Regions from separate parts of the Anaerocolumna sp. genome, predicted to be linked through region 2. Evidence: riboswitches for the same ligand, from Rfam matches in the RefSeq annotation. Region 2 holds a riboswitch; each other region holds the start of a gene.
What was found. A riboswitch is a leader RNA that binds a small molecule or an ion and turns the genes downstream of it on or off. The one in region 2 is predicted to bind cyclic di-GMP.
Positions count from the first base shown of each region.

Region 1: linked by a shared signal. The riboswitch ahead of RT261_RS18900 (transglutaminase-like domain-containing protein) and the one ahead of RT261_RS12735 (response regulator transcription factor) in region 2 are both predicted to bind cyclic di-GMP.
Region 3: linked by a shared signal. The riboswitch ahead of RT261_RS12950 (GspE/PulE family protein) and the one ahead of RT261_RS12735 (response regulator transcription factor) in region 2 are both predicted to bind cyclic di-GMP.
Region 4: linked by a shared signal. The riboswitch ahead of RT261_RS17435 (methyl-accepting chemotaxis protein) and the one ahead of RT261_RS12735 (response regulator transcription factor) in region 2 are both predicted to bind cyclic di-GMP.

Region 1 is NZ_DAMAUC010000033.1:38,880-43,101, forward strand. It holds gene RT261_RS18890 (DUF4870 domain-containing protein) at 1-144, opposite strand, end outside; gene RT261_RS18895 (DUF6591 domain-containing protein) at 216-707, opposite strand; gene RT261_RS18900 (transglutaminase-like domain-containing protein) at 1,009-1,809, opposite strand; cyclic di-GMP riboswitch class I at 1,823-1,907, opposite strand; gene RT261_RS18905 (sortase) at 2,015-2,770, opposite strand; gene RT261_RS18910 (collagen binding domain-containing protein) at 2,917-4,222, opposite strand, start outside.
Region 2 is NZ_DAMAUC010000014.1:67,624-71,845, forward strand. It holds gene RT261_RS12725 (diguanylate cyclase domain-containing protein) at 1-577, opposite strand, end outside; gene RT261_RS12730 (chemotaxis protein CheC) at 570-1,202, opposite strand; gene RT261_RS12735 (response regulator transcription factor) at 1,195-1,569, opposite strand; cyclic di-GMP riboswitch class I at 1,666-1,760, opposite strand; gene RT261_RS12740 (YibE/F family protein) at 2,319-3,476, shown strand; gene RT261_RS12745 (InlB B-repeat-containing protein) at 3,688-4,222, opposite strand, start outside.
Region 3 is NZ_DAMAUC010000015.1:14,078-18,299, reverse strand. It holds gene RT261_RS12960 (hypothetical protein) at 1-368, shown strand, start outside; gene RT261_RS12955 (hypothetical protein) at 562-1,362, shown strand; cyclic di-GMP riboswitch class I at 1,625-1,734, shown strand; gene RT261_RS12950 (GspE/PulE family protein) at 1,900-3,597, shown strand; gene RT261_RS12945 (type IV pilus twitching motility protein PilT) at 3,621-4,222, shown strand, end outside.
Region 4 is NZ_DAMAUC010000027.1:20,258-24,479, forward strand. It holds gene RT261_RS17435 (methyl-accepting chemotaxis protein) at 1-1,985, opposite strand, end outside; cyclic di-GMP riboswitch class I at 2,116-2,199, opposite strand; gene RT261_RS17440 (YcxB family protein) at 2,388-2,984, shown strand; gene RT261_RS17445 (DsbA family oxidoreductase) at 3,211-3,927, opposite strand.

The DNA.
Region 1 (4,222 bases), on a different contig from region 2:
ACTTGAAATATTATCGTTACCTTTATTAATATTTTCGTTTTCGGCAGTTTGTTTATTCATAGTGTCACCTTGAACTTCTCCGCCACATCCATCACAGAAATTTGCGTCATCATTTATTTCTTTTCCGCAATATTTACAATACATATATCTCCATCTCCTTTTAATTTACGTTCTTTACTAAATGAAATAGTTTTTTCCATTTTACTACCTTTTCATTATTCAGTTACCTTTGATACTGAAATAGATATACTTTCGCTGGCAATATCATAATATATCACAACTGCAATGCCATTAGAATTTTCCCCGCCATATGATATAATATCGTCTGCATTCACTTCATAGCTATTATCTGGAAACTTCCTCCTTAGTTCTTCCAGGTATTCCAATGCATCTTTTTCTTTTACCTCTTCCATGTAAATAGTAGAATACTCTTCACTATCTACCGTTCCGGTAATTAATCCACTCTTACATACCGGCACATCTTTTACTAAATCTGAAGTAGGCCATTGGGTACTTCCATAGCTGACTTCCGATCCATCTTCGTTCTTTACAACAACAGTACCTCCAATATCCATATCAGCTATTTCTGGGTTTTCTACAAAACTTTCTGCTATAGATTCACTTGCTTCTTCTTCCACATTCTTTTTACACCCAGCCAGAGAAATAATGAATGCTGCAAACACTACTACTAATACAATCTTTTTCATAGGATTCCTCCCTTACCATTTTATAAATTATATAATAATTTGTTCTCTATTCTTATATATTTATAATATCTTTTTCTAAGAACTCTTTATCCTGTAAATAGGAAGAATTTTTTTGTTCTTTATGCTTTCTGTGTATCCAAAAGAAGTTTTTCAAACTAAAAAGAGCTCTATAATAAACTTGATACAGAGCCCCAAAAGGAGCCTTGCAAAAATAGCTTAAATTAGCTATTTTGCAAGGCCCCTTTATACTTAAGTAAATCAATTATTTTTCATAAATTTTATGGGTTAATAACAAGACATTTTAATAGATTTTTTCTACACTATAATCCGCAGCTTCTTTTATCATTGACTTCTTTGATTTACTGTCTTTAAAACCTGCATCATATGTCGTATCAATTGTAACCCATTGTTTACTGTCCTTAAAATAAACCTGATTCCATGCATGATATTCGTCTATATCTTTCCCATAACCCATAGCTAGTTTTGCAGGGATGTCAACACTTCTTAGCATTGCGGCAAATAAAGCTGAATAATCATAACAAATACCTTTTGAAGTAGTAAAGGTTTTTTCAATAGATGGAATGTAGTCTGCGTTTATATTAGCAGACTTTTTCTTGTCATAACTTATATTTTTCACTATGTAATTATATATAGCTTCTATTTTTTCCTGATCACTCTTTGAATTTTTTGTCAGCGCTTTGGCTTTTTGTATTGCCTTCATATCTTTATCCCAATGAATGGATTGAATGGATTGTAAATATACAACATTCTCATTCTTTATATTCAAATTTACCGTATCTTTATTAATAAGCTTATATTTATTTCCACTTTTTTGTTCTAAAACAGATATGGTATAATTTCCATTTCCTAATTGCAGCGGAAATGTATTATTGGAATTAAGATCATAAATATACTTTTGATTTCCCTTTTGAATTATTACTTTTGTATTACTGTCGCTCTTTGGCAGATATTGAATACTGATTATTCCATGTTCCAGATCTTCACTGTAAAAATCCGAACCAGAGGCTTGTACCATATCAACCATAAAACTAAACATTAAAACAAATGATAATAAGGGAATAAAAATTTGTTTTTTAAACATAAAAAACTCCCCTTTCGGTAACTGGCTGCCATCTTTTATATAAGGAAGGCCCTTTAGCTTTGCGTCTTTAGTTTTCACTAAGTTTGCTATTATCGCTTGAAAGTCGATGTTATACTATTTGTATTTATATTTTATATATTAACATATATATCCATCCCACGATATAGGTCTAAAGTCCTATATCGTGGATTGGTTTTGAATGATTTTAATCCTTTATTTTTCCTTTTATAATTAACCTATGGGTTGGATTAATCATGGGATGACAGGTAACTAATGTAATTTCTTTGTCTGTCACATTACCCTCTAATACTTCTACTTCCTCAGGTTTTACGTATAATTTTTCCATTACTTCATAATTAAATTGCTTTTTACCGTTATTAATTATTATAGAATCTCCTACTTCAACTTCATCGAGTCTGTTAAAATTTTTACCATAAGTATGACTTCTGTGTCCTGCAATAGCATAATTTCCAATTTGCCCAGGATTTCCGGTGCCTTTAATGGATGCCACTGATACTTTCATGTTTTTTTCGGTGGCATCTGTTAATATTGGCAGTTCCAAATCTATTTTTTCAATCTTAATGATTCCTTCAATACCAATATCCTCTTGCAGTTTTTCTGATAGACCTCCAGTGTTTGCTCCGTTATTGTCTTCAGTTATACCTTTTAAAGAGTCATTTGCATTTTCCATGTTGTTGCCAATGCCTTTATTTTCTGCACTTTGATTCCTTAATTCCACTGCTTTATTGAACCCGGCTTCCTCACGGTAATTGTCATAATCAGTATCATGATCGGAACTACTGTTTTTTTCAATAATATTAAAACTTTGTTGCCAGATTTTTATTAATTTTTGTTGTTGATACATTTTGTATAAATCAGAGGCTTTGGGATATATCATAATTAATAGGCCTATGAATATAAAACTTATTGAAAGAAATTTATTTTTTTTCCCAGTTTTCATAGTTGTCTCCAGTAGAATACATACTGTTAAGCAATATTTATTTCACAGTCTTTGTTAATTATAGACATTTTAAATCTATTCCTGTGTTTTACATAATTGTTAAGACGGAATAGAATCCCGTCTTAACAATAGAATATTACTTTCTTTTACGCATGATGTTTTCTTCTTACTTTTAAAACGAATCCAATAAAAATCATAATTACTCCAGTTATATAAAATCCAATCCTGCTGCTTTCTCCGGTTTTTGGTAGTTTCTCTGTTCCTGCTTTGTTTACACTTCCGTTATTACCATTATCTCCTTCTTTTCCGCCTAATGGTACACCGTCCGGATCAATTTCATATTCTTCTTCTGACTTTTTGGTATCCGATTTTTTACCGCCTTTAGGTTCTTTCTGTTTTTCTTCCTTGGGCTTATTTTCCTTTGGTTTAGGTTCCTCCGGTTTGTTTTCTTCCGGCTTATTTTCTTCCGGTTTATTCTCTTCCGGCTTATTTGGTTCCTCGTTGTCTTCGTTACCACCTGGTGTAGTTGGTTTAGTTATTACAGTATTCTCGAATGTTACTTGAATCACCTCTCCGCTCTGGCTGATAGTAAAAGGATGTTTCTCTGTATTCCGCACATATCCGGAAGGAGCCTGGGATTCAACAAAATAATAGTTTCCATAAGGTATATTTTCAAATACAGCTATACCATCTTCATCTGTTTCTTTTTCTGCTATTAAAACATCTGACTCACTATACACAGAGATTTTAGCGTTAGCCAAAGGCTTTAATGTGGTTTTATCAACCTTCAATATCTTTAGCTGCCCTTTTATTTTAGTATTGGATATACTCGTCGGTATCGTTGTAACAATTACTAAATTTTCAAGGATTGTTGCTGTTAAAACTTCTTCGGATAGGATAAAACCTTCAGGAGCTTTTGTTTCCATTATTTTATAACTGCCATATGGAACATTTGTGAATTCAACTTTTCCTTGTTCATCACTGATTGCCGTAGACAAAGGCTTCTCAAAGTTTGTATCATTTTCATGATATAGAGTAAATTCTGCTCCAGGAAGCGGAAGATTCTCTTCATCCTGCTTATAGAATATAATATTTCCAGTGATGATACTATTTTTAAATTCATAGGTAATATTTTTGTTCTCATCCGTTAATTTGAATTCATATAATTCCGTACTTAAATTATAACCGGTTGGAGAAACAGCTTCCCGAATATAATAAGTGGTATTCAGTTTGAGTTTATCAAATATTACCGAGCCATCTTCTCCGGTTTCTTCAGAGGTTTTTAATACATTCTGGTATAAATCCAGAAGTTCAAAGGTTGCACCTTTTAATTTAATTGTTGTATTATTCTCATCAACTTTAGTAATGCCTATACTGCCTCTTCCTGTACCGCCGGCACCTCCGCCTACGTTCTGGAAGCTGACACCGATTGACTTACTTGCTCCATTCTGA
Region 2 (4,222 bases):
TGCTTTTAAACTTATCTATATCTATAAAAATAATACCTAATAAGCTATTATTTCTCTTTGCATTTTGAATATATTTTTCAGCAAGAATGTAAAATAATGTTCTGTTTGCAACACCTGTCAGCTGATCGTAATAAGCCAGATATTCAATCTCTTTTTCTTTCTCTTTTAACTCTCTATTTACATGATACAATTCTTTGATATATTTTTTAAGCTGTTTGATTTGAGTCATCTGCCCGGTAACATTATGGAATTCCAGAAGCAGGGATGTCTTGTTTTCATCCTGAATTCTGCTGATTTTTATATTAAACCTTTCTTCCGTATGCATTAGATCCTGATGCATAGCAGCAGAAAAAAACATAGCATATCCATCATTTAGTATGTTTTTAACTACGTTTTTAAAATAATTCTTATTCAGGCTTGGTACCACTGTATATAGATTATTCCCCATTGCATTTGAACTTTTTATATTGGTAATAGCCTCCATATAATTATTCCAAAAAAAAATTTCAAAATTCTCTTTTACTATAATAATACCTTCGTTAACATTATTTAATACTTCATAACAATAGTTATTCATAAATATCAGCCTCTATCTGATCAATTTTTCTAATTAACTCGTTTAAAGATTGTAATGCTAAATCAACTATGATAGTACCTTCAATTTCTGTACTATCTATAATAAAAGTTATGTATAAGACTAAAATATGCTGATATTCGTTTTCATCAATATCTTCTCTGAAATTAATATGATTGTATATTTTAACTTCCGGCAGAGAATATTGGAGTTTGATATTAAGTAAATTACCGGTCTCTCCCAAAATGCAATTTAAAATAATGTTTCCGATTTCTTTAATTATGTCAAAATCTATATCTGTAAAACTCAAATTATCTTCATCATGAATATCTTCATTCAGACACAGATGTATAAAAGCTTTCATTTTTTCAGCCGGGAAAATCAAATTCGCTTTTCCAGTTAAATTTTCTTTAAATGAAATAGTGGAAACCATTAATGCCCCGGCAAATTTAATAGGAAGATATTCTGATATTTCTATGTCGTTTTTTGTTCTGTCTAAAATTGTTACATCCGGAATCTTTAACAATATTTTTTTACCGGTAATTTCTGAAAGCAAATCAGCAGCCTTACCTACGCTTATATTAAATACCTCTTTTAATATATCATATCTGAAACTGGACCTATCCATCTATCTTCTCCCTCATTAAATTACAAATTAACTGAGCTTTTTCATCTTGTAACGGTTTATTGAGAAAAGCCAATATATTATAAGCTTCTACCTCTTCCCGAATGTTTTTTTGAACATCTGCAGATATTACAATTATCTTTGCGAATTCATCCTGTGCTTTTATTAATCTTATCAGTTCCTGTCCGCTTAATTTGGGCATTAACAAATCAGTAATAACAAAATCCGGTTTTAATTTTTCATATAGTTCAATTCCCTCTTCTCCATCATTTGCAAAGCTAAGTTCTACATCATCCATGTTTTTTTTAATTAAATTAGCAGCAATTTTTTGTGAAAAAACAGAATCATCAACGATTAACACTTTTATCATTCATAACACTCCTTCTAATGCATTTTTATTCCATCTAATAATAAACCTAATTAAAAATAAAAAAACAACTAAGTAAAATCATACTGATTCTACCTTAGTTGCAACTGAACGACCATAGGAAATGCATATTATTTTCCGACAGGCTTCTAGCTTTGCGTCCCTATCTTTCAATAGGTTTGCCAATCTAATATATGTAATGTTTTTATAATTTTCTAAACTCTATTATATTTCATATCTTAATAATAATATATATCTTATTAATTATGAACTAATTTTCAACAATTTTCAATCCATATCTTGCTTTTTTTATGACTATTTTTTGTTAACCTACATTTTCTTGGAATATTCTCTGATTAGAAACCTGCTAAAGTGTATTGAAAGAGATAATAAAATGGTCATTCTGAGCTTGAAAGGTATGCCGCCCATGAATAAGGGTCCTTCCAGTATGAGCTTTAGTTTTGCTAAATTACTCCCAGAATGACTATATTATTAAAATTCCTTTTATATTGGCCCGTGCTCCACATATAAAGACTCCCCTGAAATCCAGAATCATTATTTTCTGCTGTGGCTTTCAAATTCAAGTGTAATTGAAACCGTAACATTTAAACAAAATCTGTAATTATAAGTTGCTTTTTTTTGTAAAAAATGCTAATATTTACTACAGACCCTGTAAATAATAATAGATTGCAAGGCTATTATTTCAGACCTCCAGATCTTCTTGCAAATACTGTTGTATAAGGAGAATAACATTGGATAAGAGGAAAACACTGATTATTAAAGTAGCAGCTGCGGTAATATTTATTGCATTTTTTTCAATTCTGTTATATTTTGCTAATCAAGGCAATCCGGAAAATTATAAAACCGGTGCCAATTCACCGATCAAATATGTGAAAGCAAAAGTAATTAAAGTTTTAGAAGATAATACACAAATAGATGAGAATTCCGAAGGACTAAAGCGTGGACACCAGCTGCTTGAAATCAAGATATTAAGCGGCGAACATAAAGGTGAGACACAAATCATAGATAACTATCTGGGACTGCTGTACAATGTTTATGCAAAAGAAGGAACCAGGATTATCGCCAGAATAGATACTCACGACGGAGAATTTAGTGCTTCCATCTATAATTATGACCGCTCCTTTTTAATATATGGGATAATTATTCTCTTTTCTGCTCTCTTATGTATCATTGGCGGAAAGAAAGGGTTTATGGCTTTGGTGGGATTAATTTTTACAATCCTTTGTGTATTGAATATTCTGGTACCATTGATTTCAAAAGGAGTTCCGGTACTTCCCCTAACCATATTAATTGTTGTAGTAACTACCATAGTATGCCTGATATTACTGGACGGAATCAATCCCAAGACATTCTCTGCTATAACAGGTACAATATTAGGAGTCTTGGTGGCAGGAATACTTGCATACATAGTAGGTAAATTAGCACATATCAGCGGATTAAATATGGAAGAAGCTGAATCAATGCTGTTAATAGCTACGGATAACGGTTTGAAAGTAAGAGATTTACTGGTTGCCGGAATACTGATATCCGCTCTGGGAGCAGTTATGGATACGGGAATGAGTATATCCTCTGCAATTTACGAATTACACTCAGTGAACCCAACAATGAAATCTATTGAATTGTTTCAATCCGGAATGAATATCGGTAAAGATGCTATGGGCACAATGGCAAATACATTAATCTTAGCATTTGCAGGTTCCTCTTTAAATCTTGTACTTATGATATTTGCTTATGGAATTCCATTTTCGCAGATCATTAATACGGATTTAATTGCCCTTGAAATAATAAGAGCCATAACGGCAAGTATAGGTATTATTCTGAGCGTACCAATTGTGGCATTTATCGGTTCCCGGGTTATGGCTGGAAAAGATAGCAAAAACAGAATTTAAGTCTTTTAAATATATAGTGATTTAACCCAATGACATGAAGCAAAGTCTTATATTATTGCACATATCGAGCCAGTTTAAGTGGTCTTCCTCCCACTAGGCTGGCCATGAATTCAGTCAATAAGCGAAGAATCTCACCTTAAAATGAGATTCTTCGCTTAAATTCTGCTTTGTTTAATTTGCTCTTACAATTGTTTCTACCGCTGCGACCGCTTTATTTCCTTCGGCTTTTATATTCCATATACCTCCACAAAGCGCCACCAAGAAGAATTAACATACATCCTATTGCAATAATAGTTGTAATAATTGAATTATCCTTTATTACCTCTTTTACAACTTGGAAAACTGTAATACTCTTGTCTTCATCTGCTTCTTCTTTTTCATCCTCTATCGCCTCTTCTATCTTGGCTTCTATTTCCTCTTCTTTTTTAGTATCATAAGTATGTTGTTCTGGTTTTACTTCAACAATTTTCGCTTCTTGCCCATTACTGTCACCACTTAAAGATGAATTAGATTCATCAGAAGATGTGGGTTCGTCCTTTTTGGATTGATTTCCACTAGCTTTACCTTCGCTAGCCTTGCCTCCACTAACTTTACCTCCTCTACTTGAATCCTCAGGTAATATAATGACCTTGGCATCACCTGCATCCTCTTTATCTGATACTTTAGGAACTACTCTTTCGGAACCATCTGAATCATTTGAGTCATCCGATACTACTGCATTTCCTTCTTGATTATTCTGAGCAGTA
Region 3 (4,222 bases), on a different contig from region 2:
CTGCTATACTCATAAATTCAATTATCGTATTTATTGGACTGCATTTATCTTTATTGGATTTATTTATAATTATACTGTTACCAACCGCATTTGCATTTTTTGTATCTATATTTGGATTATTAGTAAATCTCAAAATGCCGAATTTAAACTGGACTTCGGAAGTAACGGTTATTAAACAAAGCGCTTCAACAACAATAGCTGTTTTATTAAATATGTTTCTATCATTTTTACCTTTTATATTAATGATGGTACTAAACATAAGACTGGCTGTTATTAATGGGCTTATGGCACTGGTATTGCTAATTCTTAGCGGCATTATGTATCGATATATTAATACAAAAGGCGTTAAAATATTTGAACAATTATAATAATAAGAAATATACAAATAGAAAGAGGCTGCTTGATAATACTGTCCAACATGTTGGATTCAGTACAGGCAGCTTCTTTCTATTTTAGAATAACAGATTACGGTTTACCTTTGCATACAAATAAGACTTTAAAGAATACTATACTTAAAACGTAGAGTGAATCATAGGTAGAATTATTCCTGGAGGTGTCATTTTGTATTGTCATATAGAAGAATTACATGATATACCAACGAATACATTAGGAGAGCCAAAAGAAATCCTGGTGGATTCATATACTTGGTCTAATAACGGGCAGACTGGTAAAACTTATACTTATAAAATGAGTGATGAAAAATATGAACGTCCTATTAATAAAGCCTATAGGATAAGTTTACATGAAGAGAAACCCTATTCCCTTTGTGTGATACATTATTATGACTTGATTGATTATGATTTGGAAGACTGTATAGGAGAAAATAAAATTGATTCGATAGCAAAAGGAATAAATATCAGCAGAGATGAAATATGGTCGATTATAAAGTCAGAGCTTGAGCCCTTACAAGATAGAATTCTTAATGAATACCAGCAAACAGAGGAATATCTGGCACGTAAACATCACCAGGAAATATTAAAAGAGTATCGTCAGGCCAAAGAGGATTTTCAAAAAGAATACGGTATTGCTGCCAGTGAATATGACAGATGCTACAATGTGTTCGGAGAGTTAATGAACTCTGAATACTTAAATCAACTGAATCAAATCCTTGAAGAAAGAATCAATATTAAAAAGACTAGCAAGAGATACCGTAAATATGCCTATCAGGAAAATTTCAATAATTATTTTAATAGCAGCAGTAGCAGCAGTATCAGCAGTGAGTTTAACGATGACGAGAGGGAAATGCTTGGAAGGTTCTATAAAATTTTGGCTAAAAAATACCATCCGGATTCCAATCCGGATATAGATACCTCTGCAGAGATCCTTCTGATTAATAAACTTAAAAAATCATGGAGGGTCTAAACTCTATGGTATATGTTATAAAAAGCCCAGAATGTAAAAGCATATTTTGTAAATATGCAAAGACTGAGTTTTAATCTAAAATGTGAAATGTGACTAAAAATATGAAAGAAAACCGGCAAGTTGACTAGAATTTTATATTGTTACAAATAGCTGAACTTAAAAAGGCAGAGATTACAAGAATACTTATGGTAATCTTTTGTGCATAATTATGTTGCATTGGAAAGAATTATAATGTATCATATTTTAATATAATCATATAAATCATAAGTCAGGGCAAACTTATCGAAAGATAAGGACGCAAAACAAGAAGCCTGTCGGGGAAAATATATCATGTATAGTATATATAGCCCCTATGGTGGTTCAGTTGCAGCTAATACAAAATATTTCTATTTTGTTTAGTTGCTTTTTTTTGCTTTTTTAATAAAAATTTTGTTGAATTGTTAATTTTAGGTGATTATATATATGATTTATGATACAATAGGACTAAAGTCCTATTGGTAAAAGATTGAAAAATAAAAGGAATCGGTGAGAGCAGGAATGGATTTTAGAAAAAATAAAAAAAGACTAGGTGATATATTAATCCAGGAAGGTCTTATTACGGAAACGGACCTTAAGACTGCCTTATCAGAGCAAAAGAAAGGCAATCGCAAATTAGGTGAAACATTAGTGGATTTAGGCTATGTGAATGAACTTGCCATTGCTAAAGCACTTCAAAAACAACTTAAGATAGATATTGTACAGCTTACTGGTATTAAAATTCCACAGGATATTCTTAACATGGTTAACGAACAGATACTACGAAAATATATGCTGATTCCTTTTGAATTTGATCAAAAGGATCCTAATACCCTTAGGGTAGCAATGTCCGATCCTATGGATATTCTGGCTGTTGATGATCTTTCTATCATAACCAATTTTAAGATAGCACCAGTAATATCACTTCCCAGAGAAATTGCAGCAACAATAGATAGGTATTATGGAAATGCGGAAGCCATGGAGGTGGCAGAGCGATATACCAAAGAAAAAGAGATACTGGACAAAGAGAAGGAAGAAAAAGAGAATAATGAAGATATAAATAATTCACCTATTGTAATATTAGTAAAGACCATGATTGAACAGGCCGTCAGGCAAAGGGCAAGCGACATACATATAGAACCATTTGAGAAAACAATACGTATACGATACCGGGTTGACGGTATATTAAAAGAAATTATGAAATATGACAACAGCCTGCTTTCAGCAATTGTAGCCAGAGTTAAGATTTTGGGAGATATGGATATCTCTGAAAAGAGAAAGCCTCAGGACGGGCGAATAGCCATGATCATAGACAGAGAAGAGTACGATATTCGTGTGTCGATACTGCCAACGATTTATGGAGAGAAGATAGTAATGAGACTTACCTCTAAAAGAGGTCTTACAAAGGACAAGAAGGAGCTTGGCTTTACGGATGAAGAAATGGAGAAATTCAATGCCATTCTTTCTAAACCTCATGGGATGATATTAGTAACCGGACCCACTGGAAGCGGTAAGTCCACAACCCTTTATACAGCACTTAGTGAGTTAAACAAGGAAGATGTTAATATTATTACGGTAGAAGATCCGGTAGAAGCCAATATTGACGGAGTGAATCAGGTTCAGGTAAATCCAAAAGCAGATTTAACATTTGCCAGTGCTCTCAGATCCATCCTAAGGCAGGATCCGGATATTATCATGATTGGTGAAATTAGAGATAATGAAACTGCTGAGATTGCTATTAAAGCCTCCATTACCGGACACCTTGTAGTAAGTACTCTTCATACAAATAGTGCGGCTAGCAGCATTACAAGACTAGAAGACATGGAAGTGGAACCTTACCTGATTGCTGATGCAACTATTGGAGTTATAGCACAGCGGTTAGTGAGAAGATTATGTCCATATTGTAAGAAGGAAAAGCAGGCGAATAAATTGGAAAAGGAATTGCTTGGACTTAAGGAGGATGAAGAACAGGTAATATATGAAGCAACCGGATGTCATATGTGTAATGAAACGGGATATTTTGGCCGTATCGGAATATATGAGATTATGCCTTTAACACCTGCACTGAAAGAATTAGTAAGTAAAAAAGGTAATGCCTTAATGATTAATAATCTGGCATTATCAGAAGGAATGAAAACTTTGAAAACCAGTGTGTCAGAAAAAGTATTGCATGGTATTACTTCCATTTCTGAAATGAAGAAAATATTATTTGATGATTAGGTAAAAGAAAGTAGGGAAAAGGTATGGTTACTATAGAGGAATTACTACAGGTTGCAAAGGATATAGGAGCCTCCGATCTCCATATTACAGTTGGGGTGCCTCCAAAATGCAGGGTCAACGGTGAGCTGCAGGATGTTGGGGACATAAAATATATGCCGAATGATACATCGGAATTAATAATGCCAATTGTTCCTGAACATTTTAGAACTGTCTTAGAGACGAAAGGAGAGGTGGATTTTTCTTATTCTATTCCCAACCTGGGTAGATATCGTGTCAATGTATTCAAGCAAAGAGGCTCCTATGCAACGGCAATTCGTCTGGTGGGTACTACAATTCCAAAACCAGAACAGCTGGGGATTCCAAGTTCAGTTGTAGAACTCACAGCTAAGAAACGAGGATTGGTTCTAGTAACGGGACCTACAGGAAGTGGTAAATCAACATCTCTGGCCTCCTTAATTGATGTGATAAATTCCAATTATAACACCCATGTAATTACCTTAGAGGACCCTATTGAATATCTGCACCATCATAAAAAGTCCATAGTAAATCAGAGAGAGATAGGCCTGGATAGCCAATCCTATAGCAATGCCCTTAGAGCAGCTCTTCGAGAAGACCCGGATGTTAT
Region 4 (4,222 bases), on a different contig from region 2:
TGCAATCTTATAGCTAATTCAGACAGTTTGATACTGGAGTGAGCAATTTCTTCTACGGAAGCGGTTTGTTCTTCAGTAGTAGCAGATGCTTGTTGAGTGGCGGCTGCATTCTCCTCCGCGATAGCCGAAATATTTTGTAGTACATCCAGAATACTCTTTCTCATATTATCCATTTCATCCCCAGAGAGATTTAAGTGAGAAAGTGATGCATTGGTTGCCTCCATGGCTTCGGCAATTTGCTGGTATTTATCTTTATTGTTAGTTACGCTTATAGCCTGTTCCTCGGAGATATTAGATACTCTTTCCATGGTCTTTACGGCATCGCCAGTATTTTGTTGTAATTCAGCTACTATAGTATTTATTATCTTTGTGGAAGCTTCTGATTGTTCAGCCAGTTTTCTGATTTCTTCCGCTACAACCGCAAATCCTCTTCCGGCTTCACCAGCTCTTGCTGCCTCTATAGCGGCATTTAAGGATAACAGATTGGTTTGGGATGCAATAGATTCAATTACTTTGCTGGCTTCACCAATTTGGTTGGAACTATCGTTAGTTTTTAAAATTACCTGATAGATTTCATTTACAGCATCGGTATTTTCTGTAGTTATTTTGCTTAAAGAATCAATTTCATAAATTCCGTTGCTGACTACATCATTCACCCGGTCCTTGGATTGGTTTACATCATTTATATATCCGTAGACCTTATTAATGGTTTCTCCTAATTCCACAGCCTTAGCAGTTCCTAATTCAGTAGTTCGCGCTTGTTCTGAAGCTTCGTTTGCAATTTCTTCCACTGTTTTTGCAACTTCTTCTGAAGCATTTGCTGTTTGCTGGGAAGTGGCAGTAAGCTCCTCGGAAGAAGCAGCTAATTGTTCAGCGGAATCGTTGATTTCATTGATGACTCTACGTAGTTCAATAAGAATACTTTGCATAGCATTGGCAAGTTCACCGGTTTCATCTTTTTTCTTTAAAGCTTTTTTATCTATATCTTCTGTTAAATCTAAACCTGCAATTCTCTTAGAATATCCAACACCTTTTATAATCGGTTTTGTAATGGAATTACCTAATATATAAGTAACAAAGATACTTACCAGTAAGATAACCCCAAGGGCAGCTACCATAATCTTCTCCAGTTGAACTAAAGAAGAGAATAATTCACTTTCAGTAGCGGTTATAGCAATAACCCAATCTGTTCCTTCAATAGGAGAGTAGCCTGCATATAAATGATTGCCTTCAAAAGCGTAATCTTTAAAGCCTGCTTTCTTGCTAATCATTTCTTCGATTAGTTGAGATAAAGAGGTTAGACTGTTGTTCTGTTTCGCTTCTTCAATAGGGTTAAATTGGTCGAACACTTTATTTTCATCAGGATGACCGATAACAGTTCCGTTACTATTTATAACAAAACCATACCCCTCTTCTCCATAGCCGGTATCATTTACCATATTAGTCAGAGCTTTTCCGTCTCTGCGGCCTAATAATGCACCTACTACTTCACCCCCATTTTTAATAGGTATTACCTGCAAAAGAGACTGTTCGCCAGTATCCGGGTCAGCGAGGAAGAGAATCACTTCTTTTTCTTCTTTAATTGCATTCATGGATGGATCAGCTTCGCCTAATTGTATAGAATTTCCTTTAGAATAATTAACCGTTCCATTTGGCTGAATAACACCCATTTCTATAAAATCGGTATTAGCTAACATGCTGCGAAGAATAGGCTGTTGATTTTCCCAGTCCATGCTTCTGATATCCTGTAATTCTACTATGGTCTTTAAAGAACGTCTCTGAGTTTCCAGCCGGCTTTCTTCTAATCTGGCAGCATCATGGGCCATAGTTGTAAGAGACTTGGTTGCCACCTGTTTGATAATATAATTTGCTACCTGTAATGATATTATGCTCAAAACAATAGAGGATAATAAAACTAAAGCGGAAAAAGATAAAATAAGTTTTGTTTTAATACTTTTTTTGAATCCCAATTTTATTTTCTTCATTTTGCTCTCCCTTGTGGAATATAATTATATCTGTATTTACATATATAAAGTGGGATTTTTCTTGCATGAAAAGAGAGGTGAATTAAGAAAGCCTTTTATTATAAAATAAAAGGCATAATCAACATACTACTGCTGCAACCGGCTGTCATGTTTATGAAAACGAAGACCCTTGGCTTTGCGTCCCTACCTTTCGATAAGTTTGCCCCTTTATATAGTTCCTATTGGTATAATATACCTTTTAGTAGGGAAAATCAACTCATTTCGATAATAATTTGTATTATTCGACATACATCTATTATAAAGGCAGACCAAGTATTACCTTGTAAAAAATTACATCATATATTATAATTGGTATAAGTTTATAGTCAGATAATTCTTGCAAGTAATCTATGGAGGAAAAGTATGTGGGAACAGCAAGGGAATATTATAGCAAATGGACAAATAGAAGAAAAAGAAATTATTGATTTTTACACTTCAAGAAATAAGAATCCATTAAGTAAAGTAATAATCTACATAGCAGCTCTTTTAATTTTGCTATCGGTTTTGCTGCTGACAAATCGCCCATCTGATTCAAGCAGTGAAACAGTAACCTCTACGGAGGCAAATGAGGAGGAAAATGACCAACTGTCATCTCATCAAATTACAGTTGGAGTTTTATTTGTTTTTGTAATAATTTCCTCCATATTATATCCAGTATTGATAAAAAGGAATTTAAAAAAGCAATTCCGCACCAATAAGCTATTGCAGCAGGAAACGGAATATACTATTTCTGAAAATGGTATACACCGAAAGTCGGAATCCTTTGATTCTACCTACAAGTGGTATGATATTTATAAGATTATAGAAAAAGAAAATATGTTTATTATATACGAGTCAAGTAACAGTGTATTAATTTTACCAAAGCGTTTTTTTAATAGTGATAAAGAGTTAGCAAAAGTAAAAGAATTAATTAAAGAAAAAATGGATGCAGATAAATATAAAATGCTAAAAAATAAATAAAGTAGTAGCGACACCCATTCCTTTTGCTATAATTTTAAAGGAATTCTAACTTCCAAACGGTCTTTAAATTAGGAAAAGTTATTGCATAAGTTAAGATGAGAAATAGGGACAATATTATAAGCTGCCATTCTCTGTATACGATTCGGGTATTTGAATTTATACAGAGAAAGATGGCAGCTTCGTATCTTGTAACAGTCTTTACTTTTTACTTTTCTTTTTAACAGGCTTACCTTTCAGGTACCTGGCAGCCTTCATTTGTACATATAGCCCCTTCTCCTCTATGGATTTGCTCAAAAGATGAAGATTGGTTTTCCTCTCTCCATACTTTTTCCAAGGTATCCATAAATAAGTCTAAAGGCTGTGCTCCCGATATGGCATACTTGCGGTTAAACACAAAGAATGGAACTCCCTGCACGCCTAATTGTTTTGCTTCCTTTTCGTCAGCACGTACAGCATCTGCATAATCATTGCCGGATAGAACTCTTTTCACTTCATTTTGTTCTAAACCAACTGCCACTGCCAATTCTGTTAATATATCTTTATCCCCGATAAATTTCGATTCTGTAAAATGAGCTTTTAGAATTCTCTCGGTTAACTCAGCACCCTTTCCAGCTTTCGTGGCATACTTAGCAAGTCTATGTGCATCCAAAGTATTGGTTTGTACCATAGTATCAAGATTATAATTTAATCCTACTGTAACTGCTTTTTGGATAACCTGTTCATTCATGGTTTTGACCTGTTCCATAGTCATATTATATTTTTCAGCTAAAACTTCGTCTACGGATAAACTTGTATCACTTTCTCCATAAGGATCCAGTTCATAGCTTTTAAATAGCACTTCTACCTGATCTTTATGAGAAAATTTATTTATTGCTTGTTCTAACAGTCTCTTACCGATATAACAAAAGGGACATACAAAATCTGACCATACTTCTATCTTCATAATACACCTCTTTCTTTCTGTAAAATTACTCTAATCTATATTCTTCATAGATTCTCCTATGTAATTTTATACTACCATAGGGGTTCAAATTTTCAATAGATAAACTCTAATTGATATTTATTATCATTATAAACCTGCTTATAAAAAATAATTATTTTGGTTCTGCCCAATATGATAAATGGAGATGTAAGGGAAATTAGTAAACCTTTGGAGATAAAGATTATTGTGAATTGATAACCATTACAAATTCCGGAATTCAATGCCATAAATAAAATTATCATATGCCTAGGAAATT